3 regions of the Planococcus sp. TJ-307 genome follow, and region 1 is predicted to be linked to each of the others. Evidence: a T-box and tRNA genes for the amino acid it is inferred to sense, from the RefSeq annotation. Region 1 holds a T-box; the other regions hold tRNA genes.
What was found. A T-box is a leader RNA that pairs with one kind of tRNA and senses whether it is charged. The one in region 1 lies ahead of argS (arginine--tRNA ligase), so its partner is inferred to be a tRNA-Arg.
Positions count from the first base shown of each region.

Region 2: it encodes a tRNA-Arg, which carries the amino acid that the T-box ahead of argS (arginine--tRNA ligase) is inferred to sense. The anticodon was not compared.
Region 3: it encodes a tRNA-Arg, which carries the amino acid that the T-box ahead of argS (arginine--tRNA ligase) is inferred to sense. The anticodon was not compared.

Region 1 covers NZ_JBZDOJ010000002.1:240,454-248,160, forward strand. The annotation lists gene AC4EHK_RS07370 (hypothetical protein) at 1-192, shown strand, start outside; gene AC4EHK_RS07375 (hypothetical protein) at 307-795, shown strand; gene AC4EHK_RS07380 (hypothetical protein) at 792-986, shown strand; gene AC4EHK_RS07385 (NUDIX hydrolase) at 1,049-1,474, shown strand; gene AC4EHK_RS07390 (NUDIX hydrolase) at 1,467-1,904, shown strand; T-box leader at 1,943-2,158, shown strand; gene argS (arginine--tRNA ligase) at 2,214-3,905, shown strand; gene AC4EHK_RS07400 (HIT family protein) at 3,927-4,337, shown strand; gene AC4EHK_RS07405 (MFS transporter) at 4,490-5,731, shown strand; gene AC4EHK_RS07410 (GNAT family N-acetyltransferase) at 5,765-6,304, shown strand; gene AC4EHK_RS07415 (GNAT family N-acetyltransferase) at 6,405-6,854, shown strand; gene AC4EHK_RS07420 (ArsR/SmtB family transcription factor) at 6,923-7,198, shown strand; gene AC4EHK_RS07425 (VOC family protein) at 7,243-7,629, shown strand; gene AC4EHK_RS07430 (GNAT family N-acetyltransferase) at 7,681-7,707, opposite strand, start outside.
Region 2 covers NZ_JBZDOJ010000005.1:101,454-109,160, forward strand. The annotation lists gene trxB (thioredoxin-disulfide reductase) at 1-478, shown strand, start outside; gene AC4EHK_RS16500 (NUDIX domain-containing protein) at 682-1,167, shown strand; gene rapZ (RNase adapter RapZ) at 1,160-2,041, shown strand; gene AC4EHK_RS16510 (gluconeogenesis factor YvcK family protein) at 2,046-3,041, shown strand; gene whiA (DNA-binding protein WhiA) at 3,065-4,015, shown strand; gene AC4EHK_RS16520 (HPr family phosphocarrier protein) at 4,075-4,332, shown strand; gene clpP (ATP-dependent Clp endopeptidase proteolytic subunit ClpP) at 4,390-5,001, opposite strand; tRNA gene AC4EHK_RS16530 (tRNA-Arg) at 5,173-5,244, shown strand; gene AC4EHK_RS16535 (glutaredoxin family protein) at 5,428-5,658, shown strand; gene AC4EHK_RS16540 (sugar-binding transcriptional regulator) at 5,766-6,809, shown strand; gene gap (type I glyceraldehyde-3-phosphate dehydrogenase) at 6,810-7,707, shown strand, end outside.
Region 3 covers NZ_JBZDOJ010000002.1:863,491-871,197, forward strand. The annotation lists gene AC4EHK_RS10650 (tetratricopeptide repeat protein) at 1-554, opposite strand, end outside; gene AC4EHK_RS10655 (TIGR04104 family putative zinc finger protein) at 643-942, opposite strand; tRNA gene AC4EHK_RS10660 (tRNA-Arg) at 1,080-1,153, opposite strand; gene AC4EHK_RS10665 (XTP/dITP diphosphatase) at 1,297-1,902, opposite strand; gene rph (ribonuclease PH) at 1,899-2,648, opposite strand; gene racE (glutamate racemase) at 2,726-3,529, opposite strand; gene AC4EHK_RS10680 (MarR family winged helix-turn-helix transcriptional regulator) at 3,546-3,998, opposite strand; gene AC4EHK_RS10685 (acyl-CoA thioesterase) at 4,073-4,540, opposite strand; gene sdhB (succinate dehydrogenase iron-sulfur subunit) at 4,689-5,459, opposite strand; gene sdhA (succinate dehydrogenase flavoprotein subunit) at 5,482-7,230, opposite strand; gene AC4EHK_RS10700 (succinate dehydrogenase cytochrome b558 subunit) at 7,276-7,707, opposite strand, start outside.

The DNA of each region.
Region 1 (7,707 bases):
ACAGTTGAAAATCATACTTCTGTAGCTGCTGGGTTTCTTGCAATGGCCGGTGTTTTTTCTCTTTTTACATTTGTTCCGGCCGCCTTCTTGTTTATTGCTTCCAAAAAATCGCTTGAAGCAGAGCAAATATTGATCGTACCCCAAAATAAAGAAACAATTCAACTCATGTATAGTGTGAGAAAAGAAGCTTAGCGATAAGCTTTTTTTCTTTGGGAAAGATTAACGGCAGAAATATGGAAAGGAATTATTGAACAAATGGAGAATATAACCAGATAACAATTAAAATCAGAGCGGGTGATGTGCTTGGTGCATAAAATACTCATTTTCTTGTATGTCGTTTCTGTATTAATGACCATTGCAGCGTTCTATGGAATGAATTATATGACTGAACCTGTAAGGGATGATGACTTTCGCGGCAGCAACGGCAATCCTGCCTTCTTTATTTTGGCGGTTGGAATGCCGTTTATTCTTTATTTTTTGTATGGAACAATCGAGTTGTCGATGCGTGCTGCCGACAAATGGCTAAGCCAAAAGGGAAAGTTACTTGGCCTTCTGATCAGCACTAGCTTTATTTTAGCCGTTTTATGGATTACCTTTAGCAGAGCTCACGAATATCGCAATTATATCGTTGCTGCAAAGGATGCCTACAGCAATTCACAACAATTCGCTTTATTTAACGTCTTTTCCAAACACCCGTTTTTCAATCCACTGACATTTATGTTGGCAGTGGCATGTTGTTTCCTAATCGGAACCATCTGGAGTTTCCTGAGAGGGAAGAAAAGACTGATTACGTGACAGCAGAAAGAAAGGAATTCAAGAAAATGCAAAGTTATGTGAGTTATGGTTTGTTATTGATCTTGCTCCTTATATCCTTAGCAACTACATGGGGCGAAACTCAAAAAACAATTATGTACAGCATCGCCATTGCTGGCTTGATGGGATTGGTATCGATGAAAATCATTGAAAATAGAGAGAATAATAAATAGTAAATTTGCTAATGCTCTTCAGCCAGTTAGTTTCTTGCGCTAAGTCCAACTGGAGAACAGCCATGAAAGCAGGTATTTTAATGAGAGAACGCGGAGCAATTATCCTTATTCAAAATAATAAAGTAGCGCTGATCAAACGTGTGAGAAATGGAAGCACGTATTACGTTTTCCCAGGTGGTGGAGTAGAACCAGGAGAAACCCCGGAGAAGGCAGCTGAACGAGAAGCAATGGAAGAACTTGGACTGGAAGTCAAGGTTCTTCGTTGTATTGATCGCATCAATTTCAACGGCATCCAGTACTTTTTTCTGGCAGAAATAAGGGGCGGGAATTTTGGTTCAGGCAGTGGAGAAGAATACATAGATCCTGATCGAAACAGGGGGACGTATTTGCCGTTATGGGTGGATTTTGACGAATTGGATTCCATAAATATTATTCCAAAAAAGATTGCTGAAAAAATTCAGTCGGAAGGGAATTTGTTAAGTGGCTAACGAAAGAATTATATGGAATGGAGCAGCTGGCATTGTGATGGTGAAAAATAAAATGCTGATGGTGAAAGAAAAAGAAACTAAAGGGTGGAGTGTGCCATCAGGCGAAATTGAAAAAGGCGAGAGCCCTGAACAGGCATGTGCAAGAGAGGTTTGGGAAGAAACAGGGTTCACGGTTGAAGTCGAAAAGTCTGTTTACACCAAGAACGTCCATATCGGCCATTATAAGGTAACCACTTATTATTTTCTTTGCCGGATGACGGATGGACAACTTGCTTATGCAGACCCAGATGAAGAAATCACCGAAGTTGCCTGGAAAACCTATGATGAGTTGTTGGCAATGCAGCATGATTACCCCGAAGATTTGGAAATGCTCCTGTCTTTTTTTAAGGATAATAAGGAAAAAAATTCTAATTATGTAAATCGTGGTTGACTTAATTTTTTTGGTGCGCTATGATAACTGAAAAATATGCACATTCGATGATGAAGAGAGTAATCGCAAATTAACACGCCAGCGATTCAGGGATAGTGGAAGCCTGATTGTGTTTGTTGCGACGAAGCGCACTTCTGAGAAGCTGCCTGAACCTAATTAGTAGGGTATTGCCGGGAAATCCCGTTATCAATTTTGAGCCGGTTCAAGTAATCTTGAACAAAAAGAGTGGTACCGCGGGAAAGCCCGTCTCTGTATTTAATTATGCAGAGGCGGGCTTTTTTGTTTTATTTAAAAAAGGGGGATGTAAATATGGAATTAGTAAAAACCTATGCTGAGGAAATTGCTTTGGCGTTAGATGGAGGGGTTAAATTCGATGAAATCATGAATTTGATGGAACAGCCAAAGTTCGACAAGCAGGGAGACTTGGCTTTTCCTTGTTTTACATTGGCAAAAAGTATGAGAAAGTCGCCCGATTCAATCGCCGAACAGCTGGCCGCAAGAATTTCCAACCCACTGTTTGAACGAGTTGTGGCAGAGGGACCGTATGTAAATTGTTTTTACCATAAATCTTTTGTTAGCGGAGAGGTATTAAAAAATATATTGCACATCCAGTCGGACTACGGCTCTTCAGTGATGGGTCAGTCAAAGACCGTAACTTTGGATTTCTCTTCGCCTAATATCGCCAAGCCGTTTTCAATGGGCCATCTGCGTTCAACGGTGATTGGCAATTCGCTGGCACTTCTCTCAGAAAAATGCGGCTATAAAGCGGTTCGGATCAATCACCTGGGAGATTGGGGAACTCAATTCGGCAAACTGATTACGGCTTACAAGTTGTGGGGAAGTGAGCAGGAAGTTAGGGATGCGCCCATCAGTGAGCTCCTGAAGCTTTATGTGAAATTCCATGAGGAAGTTGGAAACAGTCCAGAACTGGAAAGTGAAGCCAGGCTGTGGTTTAAAAAACTCGAAAATGGAAACGAAGAAGCTCAAAAACTATGGACATGGTTTCGGGATGAATCACTACAGGAGTTCAATAAAATCTATCAGCTGCTGGACATTGATTTTGATTCCAATGAGGGAGAGGCTTTTTACAACGATAAAATGGATGAAGTGGTGGAGCTGCTTCGAGCAAAACAATTGCTGGTTCAGTCCAATGGTGCGGAGGTGGTCGATTTGAGTGACTATAGCTTGCCGCCATTTCTCATCAGAAAAAGCGACGGTGCCACTCTATATGGCACACGTGATTTAGCCGCAGCATTATTCAGAAAACGAAACTATCAGTTCGATCAATCGCTTTATGTTGTAGGACAAGAACAGACCTTGCATTTTCAGCAATTGTCGTTGGTGCTGGAAAAACTGGGGTTTGAGTGGCAGCAAGAGATGAAGCATGTCTCGTTTGGTTTTATTTTAAAAGACGGCAAGAAGATGTCGACCAGAAAAGGCGGGATTGTGCTGCTCGAGCAAGTGATTGGAGACGCTATCAAGCTTGCGGAACAAAATATTGAAGAAAAAAATGCGGCATTGCCGGATAAAACAGCGGTTGCGAAAATGGTTGGCGTTGGAGCAATCCTCTTCCATGATTTAAAAAACGAACGCCAAAACAATATTGAGTTTTCGCTGACCGACATGCTGAAGTTTGAAGGGGCAACCGGACCTTATGTCCAGTATACCCATGCAAGAGCCTGCTCCATATTAATGAAATCATCTTATGATCTGGATCTATTGAAACCGACTGGACTAAGAGATTCCGATAGCTGGCCCATCATCAAGCTTTTGTTGGCATTTCCAAAGGTCATTGCCAAAAGCTTTGAGAACACAGAGCCGTCGCAGCTGGCTAAATACCTGATTTTATTGTCTCAGGAATTTAATGCGTACTATGCACATGTGAAAATCCTGAATGCCGACGAAGAACTAGAGGAGAGGCTGGCATTGGTTCAAGCTGTCACCATCGTTTTAAAAGAAGGATTGAGGCTGCTCGGCATAAAAGCGCCTGAAAAAATGTAGAGGAGAGGAAGGCGGAAAAACATGTCTTACAAAACCGATTGTCCATTTTGCAATCCCAACAAAGATCATAACCAACAGATCGTATTTGAAAACCAAACCTGCTTTTTTCTACAGCATGACAACGAGCAGGAGGTGCTGGAAGGCAGTGGGGTGATTGTGCCGAAGCTGCACCGTGTCACGACATTTGATTTGACAAAAGAGGAATGGAGCGACACATATGACTTGCTGCATCTAGCCAAGGAATACTTGGAGGCGAAGTTTGCTCCAGATGGTTTTACGCTAGGCTGGAACGTGGGAGATGCGTCCAATCAATCGGTCAAACACAGCCATTTTCATGTCATTCCTCGGTATAGCGATGAACCGTTAGCTGGAAAAGGACTTCGCCACTGGCTGAAAAAACCCGAAAACAAACGAACGAAAGAAAATTTATAGCACAACTAAAGGAGAGTGCTCTCTTAGAAATTACTTATTATGGAATATAAAAATGATATACTAGTTATCTATCAGAAAAATCACTTTATGGATGCATCAAGAAATAAACGGTTGCATAGGCATTGCAGTTTCTATCCAAAGGAGGAGTGAGGGTGAAGCAAAAGATAAAAGAATGGAAAACGCCGGCCATTCTGCTTGGGTCATTGGGCGTTGCCGGTATCGGTGACTTTGTCTACCTCATCGCCATCAACCTCATTGTCTACCAAATGACGGGATCTGCAGCGGCTGTAGCGGGACTGTGGGTGGTCAGCCCTTTGACCAATATTGTGATGAAGTTTTGGACGGGCAGTTTTATTGACTACCGAAGCAAGAAAAAAATTGTCTTGGCAACCTTTATTTTGCGTGCAGGTTTCATTGCGTTGATTCCGTTTATGCCTAATTTATTGGGGATCTATTCAGTTCTTGTACTGCTCAGCATTGCCAAAGCATTTTTTGGACCGGCATCCATGACCCTCGTGACCATGCTTGTAGAACCGCAAAAGCGCAAACGGTTCAATTCGTTGCGGTCATTCACTTCTTCTGGAGCATTTATTATCGGACCGGCGATAGGCGGTTCGCTTATTTTGCTGACCAGTATATCGATAACTTTGTGGTTGAACGCTGTGTTCTTCTTAGCAGCGGCTGCTCTTCTGGCCATGTTGCCGGAAACAGAAAAAACTAAAGCGGATAAGATTCCTGCTTTAACGCTCAAGCAAATTGCCAGTGATTTTTCCGTTGTAGTGGATTTTATGGCAGAAAAGAAATATGTCTCCATGATTTACTTGGGGTTTCTGGCTGTCATGCTGTTTTCTTTTGCGATGGACGTCCAGGAAGTGGTATTCATTCAAGAAGTTGTTGGGTTGTCTGAAGTGGAATACAGCTTGCTCATCAGCATTACGGGAATGGGTTCTGTGCTCGGCGCCTTTTTGCTTTCGGTGTTTGCCAATAAACTATCCATCCGCTCCATGATTGTTGTGGGCCTGCTGATGATGACGGTTGGTTATGTTGTGTACGCATTTTCCTGGTCATTTGCTTCGGTTGCTGTTGGCTTTGTCGTCCTAGGATTTTTTAATGTGTTTTTGAATGCAGGGATTGCCACATTTTATCAGAACAATGTTCCCATTCGAGTCATGGGCAGGGTAACGAGCATTTTTGGATTGATCCAAAGTGTTTTTCAAATCTTTTTTATCTTGCTGATCGGCTTTTTGGCGGATTGGATTTCGTTAAAGCTGACAATCGGCTCACTGGCTGTCCTGATGTTGCTGCTGGCTGTTGTTTATACGATCGCTGTGTTAAACCCAGAGCATTCCGGCTGGTACGAAGAGGAAGAGGAAAGCAATGAGGAATTTGCATGAAGCAAATAGCAATCAGAAAGGCGGAGAGGACGAATGGAGATTGCATCCAAAGATTTTGCATCCTATACAATCCGGACGGCCCGTCAAAGCGATGCTGGCAGTCTAGCTGAACTCAGGCTGCAGATAGACGGGGAAACCGAAAATTTGGATCGAGAACAGGGAGAAGCATACATAGATGACGAAGGGTTTAGAAGATTGATCGAAAGAGATAGAGCCAGTAAAAATAGTCTTTTTTTGGTGGCTGAAGCAACTGGACAGCTCGTTGCATTTTCCAGATGTACTGGAAACGATCTGAAGAGGACTTCTCATCAAACTGAATTTGGGGTCGGGGTGCTGAAAGCATTTTGGGGACATGGTATCGGAGGGCGTTTGTTAGCTGAATCCATTCGATGGGCAGATACTGTTGGCATCAGAAAGATAAATTTGAGGGTCCTTGAAACCAATGCGAAAGCGATCAATTTGTATGAAAAACTTGATTTTGAAGTAGAAGGAATTTTAAAGGACGATAAACTTCTTTCTGATGGAAACTATTATGATACCATTTTGATGGGCAGGATTAATGAAAATATATAGTTTATCTAGGAGTTAAACCCATACGTTATGAGGCATACTCTTGACGTTGCTATTTATGATTGACTCGTTACAACGTAGGCTATTAAGTGGGGGATTAAAAATGAAAATTGAAACAAAGCGATTAAAGATTGTTTCATGTGACAGCAAATTTCTCCAAATAATGGAAGAACAAAATTACAAAAATGGCGATCAAGTTAAAAATCACCTCGGGCAACTGGCGGAAGATCCGACAATAGACGGTTGGGGAAGCTGGCTCGTGTTCCGAAAATCTGATGGTTTGATACTTGGGGACGCGGGTTTTAAAGGCAAGCCAACCTCCAATAAGAAAGCCGAAGTGGGCTACGGATTTTTGGAACCTTATTGGGGAATGGGCTATGCGACAGAAGCAGTTGAGGGACTCTTAGAATGGGCGTTCAAAACAAATCTAGTTGAAAAGATCGTTGCAGAAGCAAATTCAGATAACATTGGATCGATAAGGGTGTTGGAAAAGATGGGGATGAAAAGGACGAACGAACATGACGGTATGATTTATTGGCAAAAGAACAAGTAGCGTTAAGACCGAATATCGGTCTTTTTATTCACTTGACATGCAACTAAAAGGTTGCTTATAATGGGTGTATGGATAATAAAGATGCAATATTCAAAGCACTCAACGACTCAACGAGGCGTTTGATATTGGACGAACTGTCCGAACGCAATGAAATGACTTTGTATGAACTGACCGTTCGTCTCATTACGAAACACCATCTTACAATTACCAGGCAGGCAATCGCAAAGCACCTTTCCCTGTTAGATGAAGCGGGGCTGGTAAAGTCTACGAAAAAGGGGAAGTATCGGGTTCTGACTTTCGACAAAGAACCATTAGAAAACTTGCTGGAAGGATGGATCAGGTAAGAGTCGTGACATGGAAACCATCTCTAATGAAGGAGGCAAACAGTATGGATATTATTGTAACCAGTTTATTTGTCGAAGATCAGGACAAGGCTTTGGAGTTTTATTCGGAAACCCTTGGCTTTGTCAAAAAGCACGACATCCCAATGGGGGAGTTCAGGTGGATCACGGTTGTTTCTCCCAATCATCTACGGGGAACCGAGCTTGTGCTCGAACCGAACGCTCATCCTGCTGCAAAAGAATATCAACAAAAGATTTTTGAGGAAGGTGTTCCAGCTACCATGTTTGGCGTGGAAGATGTCCAAAGCGAGTATGAACAATTGCTTGAAAAGGGTGTAAGCTTCACGGTAGAACCAACAGAAATGGGCAACGTCAAAATTGCTGTGCTCGACGACACCTGCGGGAACTTAATTCAACTTGCGCAAATGCTTTAAAAATGGTAAAAATAAAACCGCCTTCAGCTGAGGGTGGTTTTTTGTAGCGATTTAGAGTTTCTCCAATACCTTATTTAG
Region 2 (7,707 bases), on a different contig from region 1:
GGTTTACCTGACCCGTTTCGCAGACAAAGTCACAATCGTCCATAGACGCGATGAACTCCGTGCACAGAAAATCATTCAGGACCGCGCATTTGCCAATGACAAAATCGACTTTATCTGGAGTAATACAGTCAAGGAAATTCACGATGATGGAAATGGCAAAGTTGGCAGTGTTACACTGGTATCGACAGAAGATGAAAAAGAAACAGAATTCAAAGCAGACGGCGTCTTCATCTACATCGGCATGCTGCCATTAACAAAGCCGTTTACTGATTTGGGCATTTTGAATGACGAAGGCTATATTGTCACCAATGAAAAAATGGAGACGAAAGTACCTGGAATTTATGCCGCGGGCGATGTTCGTGAAAAAACCTTGCGCCAAGTGGTTACAGCGACAGGTGACGGCAGCATCGCAGCACAGGCTGCACAGCATTATATCGAAGAGCTAGTTGAAAAAATAGCAACGAAAGCACAAGCTTAATTGTTTCTTAATCATTTTGTAACGCGCTTGTCATGAATAGGGGCTATAGTAAGAAGAGTAAGTTGACCCCCTTTTTATAAAGAAATTTTGATGGCCGTTTTTCGAGCAACTCGGAAGACGGCCTCTTTTTTGCATTTTTTTGCATGGCACACCAGGATAGATGTATAATGGAGTAAGTTTACAATAGATGCGGAGTGTCGAATGTGCAGCGAATCGCGAATTTATTAGTTATTAAAGATAGACAAGTTTTATTATTAAAGAAACCCCGCCGCGACTGGTATGTTGCTCCCGGCGGAAAAATGGAGTCCGGAGAGTCTATTTACGAAGCGGCTGTTCGGGAATTTCAAGAAGAAACAAATGCCACGCCAATTGGCACACATTTAAAAGGCATCTATACAATGATGATCCAGGAACAGGAAAAAATTGTGGACGAATGGATGCTGTTTACATTTGCAGCAAACAATCTGACTGGAGATCTATTTGAAGAAACAAATGAAGGATTGCTGGAATGGCATCCAGTGGAAGAGCTGGCATTCTTGCCAATGGCAGAAGGCGACCGAACCAATCTTCAGTTTGCAGTGAACCAACAAGGCATTCAATACGGTACTTTTTATTACACACCTGAGTTTCAGCTGATCAAAGAAACCATCCAATCATCAAACGAAGAGGTGAATCATCAGAATGGATAACCGTCAAGAAGAAACAGAATTAATCATCATTACAGGCATGTCAGGCGCAGGGAAAACCGTGGCGATCCAAAGCTTCGAAGATCTTGGGTTTTTCACAATCGACAACTTACCTCCGGCTTTGCTGCCTACTTTTATCAAATTGATGAGAGATTCCGGGAAATCGATGAAGCGGGTAGCGGCAGTTATGGATTTGCGCGGCGGAGACTTTTTTGACAGCCTCGTAGATGCCATTGACCATTTGTCGCAAGAACCGAACGTCTCCATCACCGTTCTGTTTTTGGATGCGGAAAATCAAACCTTGGTGAGCCGGTACAAAGAAACGAGAAGATCCCATCCTTTGTCGCCAGGCGGTTTGGTGCTGGGCGGCATAAAAAAAGAACGCGATATGCTGAGCGATCTTCAAGGCCGGGCAAAATACATTTACAATACGTCCGATATGACACCTCGTCAGTTGAAAGAGCGGATCAACGCTGATTTTACAACCAAGACAAGCAATGTTTTCACGGTCAACGTGATGTCTTTTGGATTTAAGCATGGCATGCCAATCGATGCCGATTTGGTGTTTGATGTGCGCTTTTTGCCGAATCCTTATTACATTCCCGAGTTGAATCCGTTGTCCGGCCTTGATGAGCGAGTATCCAGCTACGTCTTGAAATGGCAGGAAACGCAAACGCTTCTTGAAAAATTAACGGATCTTCTGCAATTTATGATTCCACAGTATAAGAATGAAGGAAAAGCACAGCTCGTCATTGCTTTCGGTTGTACGGGTGGCCAACATCGATCTGTGACACTGGCTGAATATTACGGTAAGCTGCTGGCTGAGAACAATAAAGTCATCGTGACGCACAGGGATGTCAAAATAAGAAAGGAATGAGTGCATGGAACGCAACCAGCACCTGAAACGCATTGTTATTTTGGGCGGAGGTACCGGACTTTCCACACTCTTGCGTGGATTGAAGTTATATCCGTTGGACTTGACTGCAATCGTCACCGTGGCAGACGACGGCGGAAGTTCGGGCCGCTTAAGAAATGATTTGGATATTCCGCCTCCGGGAGATATCCGAAATGTACTAGCTGCATTATCGGATACAGAACCTTTGGTTGCAGAAATGTTCCAATACCGTTTTAAGCAATCCTTGGATCTCGATGGGCATTCCCTTGGGAATTTAATGCTTGCTGCTTTGACAGACATTACAGGGGATTTTTCCCATGCTGTCCGTGAAATGAGCCGGGTACTAAGCGTCAATGGAACCGTATTGCCGGCAGCCAATCAAATTGTCACCCTGAATGCTGAACTGGAAGACGGCACCATCATCAAAGGGGAATCCAAAATTCCAGCCTATCTCCAGCCGATTAAACGGGTGTTTATAGAACCTCATGACGTAAAAACCTTGCCTGCAACAATAGCGGCGATTGAAAGTGCAGACGTTATTGTAGTGGGTCCAGGTTCCTTATATACCAGCATTTTACCTAACCTATTAGTGAAAGATATAAAAAAAGCAGTAGTGGCTGCCAACGCAAAGAAAATTTACATTTGCAACTTAATGACACAGGCAGGCGAAACGTATAAATATACCGCTTCAGACCATGTTCAGGCGATTTACGATCATGTCGGTGAAAATTTTCTCGATGCGATTCTGCTCGATAGAGTCCAAATGCCACCGATTGTAGCCGAACGCTACAAAAAAGAGCTGGCATCCCCGGTTGAATACGATGAAGAGCGATTAAAACAAATGGGTCTTGAAGTGTATAGAAAAGATATCGCCAATATTTTTGGAGAAATTGTCCGGCACGAGCCTTTGAAAGTAGCCGAATGGTTATTTGAATACGCGGGCGGCCGTGCTGGTGAAGATTCGAAGCATCTTTACTTTTAATGCTTTGAAAGGAGGAACGAATTTTGTCTTTTGCATCTGAAACAAAAAAAGAAATGACGCAAATCGAAGTGGATGATTGCTGTGGAAAAGCAGAGCTTTCCGCAATGATACGAATGAACGGCACCTTGTCATTTTCCAATCGGCAATTGAGCCTCGACATCCAAACCGAGAATGCAGCAATCGCCCGGCGTATTTACACGCTGTTGAAACGTTTTTACAAAGCGTATCCGGTGGAATTGCTTGTCCGGAAAAAAATGCGGTTAAAAAAGAACAACATCTACATTTGCCGAATCCGTGAAGGGGCCAAGCATGTACTGGAAGACTTGGAAATTCTGACGGAAGGTTTTCAATTTCAGCACCAGATCGTCCAAAGCCTCATCGAGAAAAACTGCTGCAAACGCTCTTATTTGCGAGGGGCTTTTTTAGCGGGCGGATCTGTCAACAATCCTGAAACCTCATCGTACCATCTAGAAATCTACTCTCTCTACAAAGATCATGCCGACTCTTTGGTCGACTTGATGAATGTTTTCCATTTAAACAGCAAAACTATTGAACGGAAAAAAGGCTTTGTCACTTATCTTAAAGAAGCAGAAAAAATTGCCGACTTCCTGAGCATTACTGGCGCGCATTCGGCTTTATTGAAATTTGAAGATGTCCGAATCATCCGAGACATGCGAAACAGTGTAAACCGTCTCGTCAACTGTGAAACCGCTAACTTGAATAAAACCATTGATGCAGCATTGCGGCAAGTTGAAAATATCCGCTTTATCGATAGTGCAATTGGAATCGACCAATTGCCTGAACGCTTGCGTGAAGTTGCCCGACTTCGGGTAGAGTATCAAGACGTGACGCTTAAAGAGTTGGGTGAAATGGTGTCGGGTGGATCGGTCAGCAAGTCAGGTGTCAATCACCGGCTGCGAAAAATTGATGAAATTGCAGCGTCACTGAGAAAGGGAGAAATGATCGGCCGCTAACTGCTGGCTGTTCTTTCATATATAAGAGAGTTAAGTTTCAGAGGAGGATGAGGATAAGCATGGTTGAAAAACAAGTAAAAGTGCTATTAAAAACAGGTCTTCAAGCAAGGCAAGCCGCGTTATTTGTTCAAGAAGCAAACCGGTACACTGCGGATGTCTATTTAGAGAAAGACCATAAAAAAGTAAATGCCAAAAGCATCATGGGCATCATGAGCCTGGCAATTGGTAAAGGAACAGAAGTGATAATTTCGGCAGATGGGTTGGATGAGGAAAAAGCAGTCCAATCTTTATCAGAAATTATTGAACAAGAATCGTAAAAAGAAAGCTTTTGTACCATAAAAAAACTCACAGCCCAAAGGCTGTGAGTTTTTGTTTTAAACGTCTTTTTTGTGGTTTTCAGGAAGCTTGCTACGTGTGATGACTTGGTCAATCAAGCCGTATTCAAGCGCGCGTTCAGCTGTCATGAAGTTATCACGGTCAGTGTCTTTAGAAATGACATCGATCGGCTGACCTGTGCGTTCAGAAAGAATTTGGTTCAACTTCTCGCGAAGGTGAAGAATGCGTTTCGCCGCAATTTCAATTTCAGTTGCTTGGCCTTGAGCACCGCCAAGAGGTTGGTGAATCATGACTTCGGCATTCGGAAGTGCCAGGCGTTTGCCTTTTGTTCCAGCTGCCAATAGGAACGCGCCCATTGAAGCGGCCATGCCGATGCAGATTGTTTGAACATCTGGACGGATAAACTGCATCGTGTCGTAAATCGCCATACCAGCTGTGATGCTGCCGCCTGGGCTGTTGATGTAAATCGAAATATCTTTATCTGGATCTTCTGCTTCAAGGAACAGGAGCTGTGCAACAATTGAGTTGGCAACATTATCATCAATACCGCTGCCTAGCATAATGACGCGGTCTTTCAACAAACGCGAATAAATATCATAAGCACGTTCGCCTCGGCTAGTTTGTTCAATTACTGTAGGAATTAAGTTCATGAAAAGTTCCTCCTCGATTAAGTGGTTTGCAAACAATGCTGAAAGTTCTCTCAGCTGTACTATTATCATACACATCATGGTCAATGAAGGTCAAATCTAACGAATCAAAAAAATAAGCTTGATTAACTTAAAAAGGTTTCGTATAATAGAAAAGTCGCTAATAGCGAAAACGCCCTCGTAGTGTAATGGATCACACGTAAGATTCCGGTTCTTGAGATGGAGGTTCGATTCCTTCCGAGGGCATCCTAAACATAATGCAGCCCCTTTGCCTTAACCGGCTAAAGGGGCTGTTTTTTTATTGCCAATTTAGTGGGCTAGGCAGTATAAGTTGAACGGAAAGATTTTTATGGATAAGCTGAATGAATAGCCTCAATTATATAGCGAGTGCTTGAAAACCTATCCTGTTTATAGAAAGAAGGCAAACCGATGTTTACATTATATACGCGTTCCAACTGCCCGCTTTGCGATGAAGCAAAGTTAATGATCGAACTTGTCAATGAAGATTTCCCCATAACCTATAAGGAAGTGGACATTGAAAGCGACGAGGCACTGCATGAGAAATACATGCTCATGATTCCGGTGCTGGAGAAAGACAACACGGTATTGTTATACGGCAATATTGGTTATGTAGAATTGTTGGAAGCGTTAGAACGTTAACGCTTCTTTTTATTTGCAATTAAAAGACGGATTAGGTAGAATGAGTTTAGTGGGACACAAAATTATTTAATGGGACAAAAAACGTCCAGCTAGAACGGAGTGAACACATGGATGCATTATCTGTCGCTCAGCGAAAACTGATGCCGGAAATGTCCGAACTCCTGAAAAAGCGATACCAGATTTTACAGACAATTTATTTAGAACAACCAATCGGCAGGCGAACCTTAAGTGAAGTTGCCGGTGCAACAGAGCGCGAGATCAGGAAAGAAACCGATTTGCTGCGCAAGCAGCAATTGATTGAAATGAAGACAGCAGGCATGACTATTACTTCGCAAGGACTGGAAGTGCTGGAGAACCTGAAAGATTTCGTTCGTGAAATGTCTGGATTGACAGATATGGAAGCAGAGCTGCAAAAAGTCTTAAACATCTCGAAAGTGGTTATTTTGCCACAGGACAGCGACGAGATTCCAGCAGTAAAATTCCATATTGGCAAAGAAGCAGCCCGTCTTCTGGAAATGATGTTTAGCCGTTATGAAAAAATCGCCGTCACTGGCGGCAGTACACTGGCGGCCATCTCAAAAGAACTGTCAATCGGCAAACCGAAGCGGGCGCTTCAATTTATTGCAGCCCGCGGCGGCTTAGGTGAAGATGTCTTGCATCAAGCCAATACGATTGCAGCCGCTTTTGCCGAAAAAACTGGCGGTTCGTTTAAAACTCTTTACTTGCCTGATCATTTAAGTGCTGAAGCTTTCGAAATGATGATGAAAGAGCCGTTGATCAAGGAAATGATGGACTTGTACGACCAAACAGATGTAGTGGTCCATGGCATAGGCAACGCAGAAGAAATGACGGTTCGCCGCCACTCTTCTCTGGAAGAAGCAGAAAAGATACGTTCAGGTGGAGCGGTAAGTGAGGCTTTCGGCTATTATTTCGATAAAGATGGAAAAATTGTTTATCGTATTCGCACAGCGGGCATTCAATGGGAACAGGTGCAAAAAGCTTCAACGATCTTAGCAGTTGCCGGTGGGAGTTCCAAAGCAAGAGCGATTTTATCTTATTTCAAAAACGCACCAAACCCGACAGTGTTGGTCACAGACGAGGGTGCCGCAAGAAAGATTATCGAATTGACTAAAAAATTGGAGGAATTGTAAATGACTTTAAAATTAGCAATTAACGGATTTGGACGTATTGGACGCATCGTATTTCGTGGGGCAATGGCAAACGAAGAAGTGGAAGTTGTCGCAGTAAACGACTTGACTGACGCTAAAATGCTTGCTCACTTACTAAAATACGATTCAATCCACGGAACATTGGATGCTGAAGTTTCAGCAGAAGGCGATAACATTGTGGTTAACGGCAAAACAATCCGTGTATTCTCTGAAAAAGACCCTTCAAACCTTCCATGGAAAGATCTTGGCGTAGACATCGTTGTTGAATCTACTGGATTCTTCACAGATAACGAATCTGCTTCAAAACACATCGAAGCTGGAGCTAAAAAAGTTATCGTTTCAGCACCAGGCAAAAGCGGCATGAAAACACTTGTTATGGGTGTTAACCATGAGTCGTACGACCCGAAAGAACACCATGTTATTTCAAACGCATCTTGTACAACAAACGGCTTAGCTGGAATTTCTAAAGTATTGAATGACCGTTTTGGCATCAAGCACGCTATGATGACAACGATTCACTCTTATACAAATGACCAGATTCTTTTGGATTCACCGCACAAAGATTACCGCCGTGCACGTGCAGCTGCAGAATCTATGATTCCAACAACAACTGGAGCAGCAGTAGCAGTATCACAAGTATTGCCTGAACTAGAAGGCAAAATTGACGGTATGGCAATCCGCGTACCAACTTCAAACGTATCTCTAATTGACTTGGTAGTAGACCTTGAGCAAAAAGTTACAGTTGAAGATGTTAACAATGCATTAAAAGATGCAACTGAAAACGAATTGAAAGGTTACTTGGAATACAGCGACCTTCCATTAGTTTCTAAAGACTATAACGGCAACTCTGCCTCTTCAACAGTTGACGGTTTGTCAACAA
Region 3 (7,707 bases), 620 kb from region 1:
AACTTTTTTTTGAGCGCTTGATACGAAGTTGTCGGCAAATCCAAAATCAGCTGCTCTTGCTCTGAAGGATGTAACGCCAAAAACACATCGATGGCATAAAGCGAGGCATCTACTTTCTCCGAAGCGTTGGCGGCAATTCGTTCGTTGAGGTCACGCAATTGTTGAAACTGCTCAAGCCGCTCTTCCGGCAAAACTTTTTCTTCTATCAACAGTTCAATCATTTTTTCCGCTTCTTCAAATTCACGAACTTGCATTAAAATGCTTATGTATAACTCCATCGTCTCCAAGTAATGAATCGGGCCAATCTTCAACAACTCTCTGCACACTTCCAGAGCCTCTTCAAATTCACCGAGCTCGTAAAGGCAATAGGTATAGCCTCCTAAAGCGGCTGCATGTTCAGGTTCATATGTCAGTACTTGGTACAGGTTGTCCCGGGCATCTTCGTACTTTTCTTCTTTTAAAAAAGTCATGCCTTCGGAGAGCAGACGGTTCACGGTCGTCGGAAAGACGATCACATTCCCCATACGCTTTAACTCCCGGTATTTCTTCCGCATCCTACCACCTCATTTTGTGTCTCGTAATCATAGTATATTCCCTTTTGCCAAAAAATAAAAACCTTATCGCGAAGTGCATGACCGGCATTTACCACAAAGGTTTCTGGTCGTTGCTCAGCTCCATCATCTTAGGTATTAGGGACAAGGCTACAGCAAAGAGCATTAGTATCATGCTAATCGAATAAACCAAAGATAAATCAAAGATTGCGGCAAACGGCAACGGCAATAATACCAGCCAGTTGATGAGCGTCATACGCTTCCGTGATCTGGGGGTTGCGTACTGATGACTATGGCAATGCGGGCAGTTCATCGCTCCACTGAACTTCCAAGATGCCTTGATTGATTCTTTCCAGGTCCATTCGGCTCCACACGTTTTGCATGTCGGCAAAAAAAACGCCTCCTTAGTTATATAGTACGTGCTGCGGGAGGAATGGTTTCAGGGTTTAGTGATTAACACAAAGAAACCTCCCTGCCGTTCAAGGAACGAAGAGGAGGTTTCTTTGCAAATTATGTACATTCCTATAATGTCCCAGGAGGGATTCGAACCCCCGACCGACGCCTTAGAAGGGCGTTGCTCTATCCAGCTGAGCTACTGAGACCAAAGCTTTCTTAGAGTCCAGACGGTGGCACCTGCTGTTGCGGGCAACTTCGCTTTTCTTACGAAAGACAATTTTAATTATAGAAATGATTTGAAGAAAAGTCAATGCTATTTTAAAAAAACATTAGAATTAATTAATGGCGTTTATTTTTCTTCGTTCAGCCACGTTGGCATATTCTCATTGAGCTTGCGCAAGGCGTTGCCCCGGTGAGAGATTTCGGCTTTTTCATGCGGCTGCAATTCAGCCATTGCTTTGTCCAAACCAGGCACAAAGAACACTGGATCGTAGCCGAAACCATTATCGCCCCGCTGTTCTGACAAAATGATGCCTTCACATGAGCCTGAGAAGGTTTCGGTCTGCTGCCCTGGAGCAGCGACAGCCAAGACGCATCTAAAACGGGCTGTGCGTTCGTTTTCCGGTACACCGGCTAATTTCTCAAGCACTTTGTCGATATTCGCCTGATCGCTCTTAGCGCCCCCCGCATAGCGTGCTGAGTAGACGCCGGGTTCGCCGTTCAAAGCATCAATTTCCAATCCGCTATCATCTGAGATAACTGGGATGCCGAGTGCTTGTGAAACTGCTTCGGCTTTCAGGATGGCGTTCTCTTCAAACGTCACACCTGTTTCTTCCACGTCCATGTCCTGTGCCACATCACGCAGAGTCAACACTTGGTAGCCAAGCGGAGACAGCATGGTTTCGAAATCTTTGGCTTTGCCTTTGTTTTGAGTCGCGATTACAATCTTTCTCATAATTCTGCGGGCGCCTTTTCGCCAATGCGTTCCGCCAGTTCGCCCAGTGCGTCGCGCTGCATGGAGATTAATTGGCTGATGCCTGCTTCTCCAAGGTCCAGTAATTCGTTAAGCTGAACTCGAGTGAACGTTGATTCTTCTCCCGTTCCCTGCAGCTCGACAAAATGGCCAGCGCCTGTCATAACGAGATTCATGTCCACTTCCGCACTTGAATCTTCCACGTAGTTCAAGTCAAGAATCGAACCGTTTTCTGCGGTAACCCCAACACTTGTTGCTGCCAGGAAATCTGTTACTGGAAATGCCGGAAGATCCAATTTGCCGATTGCCATTGTCATGGCGATAAAGGCACCTGTGATCGATGCCGTACGAGTGCCGCCATCTGCCTGAATAACGTCGCAATCGATCCAAAGCGTACGTTCTCCAAGCTTCTCAAGGTCCACCACAGCACGCAAAGCACGGCCAATCAGACGTTGGATTTCCATTGTGCGCCCGCCGATTTTGCCGGCTGACGCTTCGCGGCGGTTTCGGCTGTTGGTAGCACGCGGAAGCATGGAATATTCTGCCGTAATCCAGCCTTTGCCCTGGCCGCGCAAGAATCCCGGAACTTTGTCTTCAATGGTCGCGGTGCAGATGACTTTGGTTTGTCCCACAGTAATCAATACCGAGCCTTCTGGATGAATCAAGTAATCAACGTCCACTGTTACCGGACGCAGTTCATTCGTTTGTCTATTATCTATGCGTGTCATAAAAATCCTCCTCGTATATGCTCAAATAGCTTACCATATTTCGCAGATAACGACAAAAACCTGATGGCTGGCAGCCGTCAGGTTTTATGGAAACGTATCGAGTGGATAATGGGCTCATTGATTCCGAGCCACTTGTGGATAATTGAGCCGAATATTTGCGTAGACCCCGTTGTATAGAAGTGATGCACCGGTGGCTGTTTCCAGTTAGCAAACTGTTTTTTATAGCTTAAGTAACGCTCGACATCTTTTGCCGTTTCTTCTGCCGATGACAGCACATGTACCGTATCCCCAAGCACTTCTTCAATAAAGTCTTGGAGCAGAGGATAATGTGTGCAGCCTAAAATTGCGGTATCGAACTCTTCGTAAGCAATTGATGCCAAGGTATCCTGAACAATGCGATGGGCAAACTCTCCTTCGTACTCATCACTTTCTACTAAAGGGACAAATCGAGGGCATGCCAGCTGCACCACATTGGCCGATGACACCAGTGACAGGATTGCTTTTTCGTATGCTCCGCTTTCTACCGTTCCTAACGTACCTAAAACAGCGATCTTTTTCGTTGTTGAAGATTTAATTGCAGCACGCGCTCCTGGGAAAATAACGCCAATCACAGGGATTGGCAGGTTTTTTTGCAGCGAGTACAGTGCGGCGGCGGTTGCGGTATTGCAGGCGATGACCAGCATTTTAATATTTTTTTTCATCAATGCATTGGCCATTTGCCATGTGTAGGTCCGAACTTCTGAAAGCGGGCGCGGGCCATAAGGGCATCTGGCATTATCACCGATATAGTAAATTTGCTCGTTCGGCAATAGTTTCATTATTTCTTTTGCGACGGTAAGTCCACCGACTCCTGAATCAATTACTCCGATTGGCGCATTCAACGTCATCGCCTCTATCCTATTTCATGTTTTTGTGCAATTTCTCAAGCAAAGCAGCAAATTGTTCTGCCTCGTCTAAGGTAAAATCTGCTAATACCGTTTCTAAGTATTCCTGGCGCTTTTGGATCACTTCTTCAATAACACGTTCGCCTTCTTTTAATAATTTAATTCGCACAACTCGCCGATCCTGTTCTTCACGGATGCGTACGACCAGCTCATTTTTCTCCATGCGATCAACCAAATCGGTTGTGGTGCTGAACGCCAAAAACATTTTGTTCGACAAATCGCCGATGGTCATGTCTCCGTGCTCAAACAGCCATTGCAGCGCAATGAATTGAGGCGGCGTAATCGTATAGGAATTTAAAATTTCCCGGCCTTTTTGCTTAATGATCCCGGAAATATAGCGCAATTCCTTTTCCATAAAGGCGATTCGTTCTAAATCATGGCTGATGCCTTGTTTGTCATCATTCATTACTGGATATCACTCCTTGAAAGCCTATCTTATTCCTATAGTGAAGGTTTTTTATTGATATAGCAAGAAAACCCTTAATTTTTTGCAGTTGCCAATTGGTTTGATCCGAGCAGCTCAATGTCCCGCTCTGTCCAAGGATGCCCTTTTCCAGTCTTCTTTGAAATTTGGACCATCGCCCCTCTGCCGGTAAAGCAGGTTTCCCCTTTTTCATTGACCGTCCAGTAATGAATATCAACAGAGGATGTGCCGATGCGCGCAATTTTGACTTGAACAGCTAGTTTTTCATCGAAAAAAACTTGTTGGACAAAATCCACTTGCATATCGGCTACGACCGGAAACAGCTCGTTGCCAGCTTCCAACCAGCGCTGCATTAATCCCAGCTCTTTTAAAAATTCGATCCGGGCAAATTCAAAGTAAGTTATCGGCACAGTATTGTTCACATGGCCAAACATATCCGTTTCGGAAAAACGAACTTGAACCGGAGCCGAAAAGAAAAAATCCTGTTTCCACTCTTCAAAATCCTCAATGTAATTTGCTTTCATAGGTAGCCTCCTAAGTTATTGACTGGGTATGGAAAACTCAAGTTATCTATTTCATTTTCTTAGTATATCAAAATTTTTGTCTATAAGCAGGCATTTTTATACTTGGCCAAAATAAAAAACCCCGCCGCAGCGGGGTTTTGTGTAGATACTAGTCAACCATTCTGTCGCTTCCGAAGAAGTTGCGGAACATTTGAACAGTCGTGTCGCGGTTCAACGCTGCGATCGACGTTGTCAAAGGAATTCCTTTTGGACAAGCTTCAACACAGTTTTGTGAGTTCCCGCAGCTTGCTAGTCCGCCTTCACCCATGATCGCGTTCAAACGAGCATCGCGGTTCATGGCACCCGTTGGATGAGCGTTCATCAAACGAACTTGTGAAAGTGGGGCAGCTCCGATGAAATCGGATTTATCGTTAACATTCGGGCATGCTTCAAGGCATACGCCGCACGTCATACATTTAGATAGCTCGTAAGCCCACTGGCGCTTGCGCTCAGGCATACGCGGTCCATCCCCAAGGTCATGCGTGCCATCGATTGGCACCCAAGCTTTAACTTTCTTCAACGAATCGAACATCCGGCTGCGGTCAATGACAAGGTCACGGACAACAGGGAATGTCTTCATCGGCTGAAGACGGATCGGCTGTTCCAATTGATCCACCAAAGCAGTACACGATTGACGCGCTTTGCCGTTGATGATCATCGAACATGCTCCACAAACCTCTTCCAGACAGTTCATGTCCCACGTTACAGGAGTGGTTTTTTTCCCTTCAATATTGACAGGGTTACGACGAATTTCCATCAATGCCGAAATGACATTCATGTTCATCACATATGGCAATTCGAACTTTTCCCAATACGAATCTTCATCCGTAGAGTTTCTGCGTTCGATTTCAAATATAACCGTTTTTGCTGCTTCACCCATGGTAAATTAGCTCCCTTCTATATCATGCTTTTGCAGAATAATCACGTTTACGCGGCGGAATCAACGAGGTATCGACTTCTTCGTAATGGAAGATTGGTGCATCAAAGCCATTGAATTTCGCCATCGTTGTTTTTAGGTACTCCTCATCGTTACGTTCCGGGAAATCCGGTTTGTAATGAGCGCCGCGGCTTTCGTTTCGGTTGAGTGCCCCGATTGTGATCACTCGTGCTAAATGTAGCATATTTCGCAATTGACGTGTGAACATTGCGCCTTGATTGCTCCAAAGCTGTGTATCCGTGATGCTGATATGGTTGAAACGCTCGAGCAATTCTTGGATTTTTTCATCCGTCTTCTGCAAACGATCGTTATAGCGTACAACTGTTACATTGTCCGTCATCCATTCGCCCAATTCTTTGTGAAGAACATAAGCGTTTTCTGTTCCGTCCAATGCCAAAATTTCTTCCCAGATGCGTTGTTCTTTCGCTTCATGCGCTTCGTAAATTGCTGAAGGAAGATCTTCTGCAAATACATCCAAGCCGTTTACGTAGTCAAGTGCGTTTGGTCCTGCAACCATCCCGCCGTAAATTGCTGACAGCAATGAGTTCGCGCCGAGGCGGTTACCACCATGCTGAGAATAATCACATTCGCCTGCTGCCAAGACACCAGGGATGCTTGTCATTTGGTTGTCATCGACCCACAATCCACCCATTGAATAATGGACAGCCGGGAAGATTTTCATCGGAACTTTACGAGGATCGTCCCCTGTGAATTTCTCGTAAATCTCAATAATCCCGCCAAGTTTAATGTCCAGCTCTTTTGGATCTTTGTGAGAAAGATCCAAGTAAACCATGTTTTCGCCGTTAATGCCGAGCTTCTGGTTAACGCAGACATCAAAGATTTCGCGTGTTGCGATATCACGAGGAACCAAGTTTCCGTATGCCGGATATTTTTCTTCAAGGAAATACCAAGGCTTGCCGTCTTTGTAAGTCCAAATACGTCCGCCTTCTCCACGAGCCGATTCTGACATTAAGCGCAGTTTGTCGTCTCCTGGAATTGCTGTCGGGTGAATTTGAATGAATTCGCCGTTCGCGTAGTATGCCCCTTGCTGATAAACGATAGAAGCCGCTGAACCTGTGTTGATCACAGAGTTTGTTGATTTCCCGAAAATAATCCCCGGTCCGCCAGTTGCCATGATAACAGCATCAGCGCGGAACGATTTGATTTCCATTGTCGTCATGTTTTGTGCTGTGATTCCTTTGCCGACACCTTGTTCATCAAGAACAAGACCAAGGAATTCCCAACCTTCATATTTCGTGACCAGTCCGCTTACTTCATAGCGGCGAACCTGCTCATCCAAAGCGTAAAGCAATTGCTGGCCAGTTGTGGCACCCGCAAACGCTGTTCTGTGGTACATGGTTCCGCCAAAGCGACGGAAATCCAATAGGCCTTCCGGCGTACGGTTAAACATAACACCCATGCGATCGAACATGCGGATAATTCCCGGTGCTGCATCCGCCATTGCTTTTACGGGACGCTGGTTTGCCAGGAAATCGCCTCCGTAGACAGTATCGTCAAAGTGAATATCCGGGGAATCCCCTTCACCTTTTGTATTTACTGCTCCGTTAATCCCGCCTTGTGCACAAACTGAGTGGGATCGTTTAACGGGCACGATTGAAAATAAATCGACGGGAGAACCTGCCTCTGCAACTTTAATTGCGGCCATCAAGCCAGCAAGGCCACCACCGACGATAGAAATTTTGCCCTTCGCCATGTTAGTATTCACTCCTCTTTTAGTTCACCAATGATTGAATCATTCTTAAACGAATGCAAACAATGCTCTCATACCAATAATCGATAGTACAACAAATACTAGAAGCGTGAAATAAGTTGCATTACGCTGTGCTGCTTGGGATTGTGTGATTCCCCATGTTACAAGGAATGACCAAATTCCGTTCGCAAAGTGGAAAACTGCGGCCAATACACCCACGATGTAGAATGCCAGCATAAATGGATTGTCTAAAATGTTTGCCATCATGTTGAAATCGGCTTCATCTGCACCGATTGCAACCTGGAATCTTGTTTCAAATACGTGCCAAGCGATGAAGACTACCAGGAAGACCCCTGTATAGCGCTGTGCAACAAATAGCATGTTGCGCAAATAGCTGTAGTGTCCAGGATTGTTCTTCGAAGTAAACGCTATGTATAGCCCGTAAAACGCGTGATACATAAGCGGCAAGTAGATGACAAA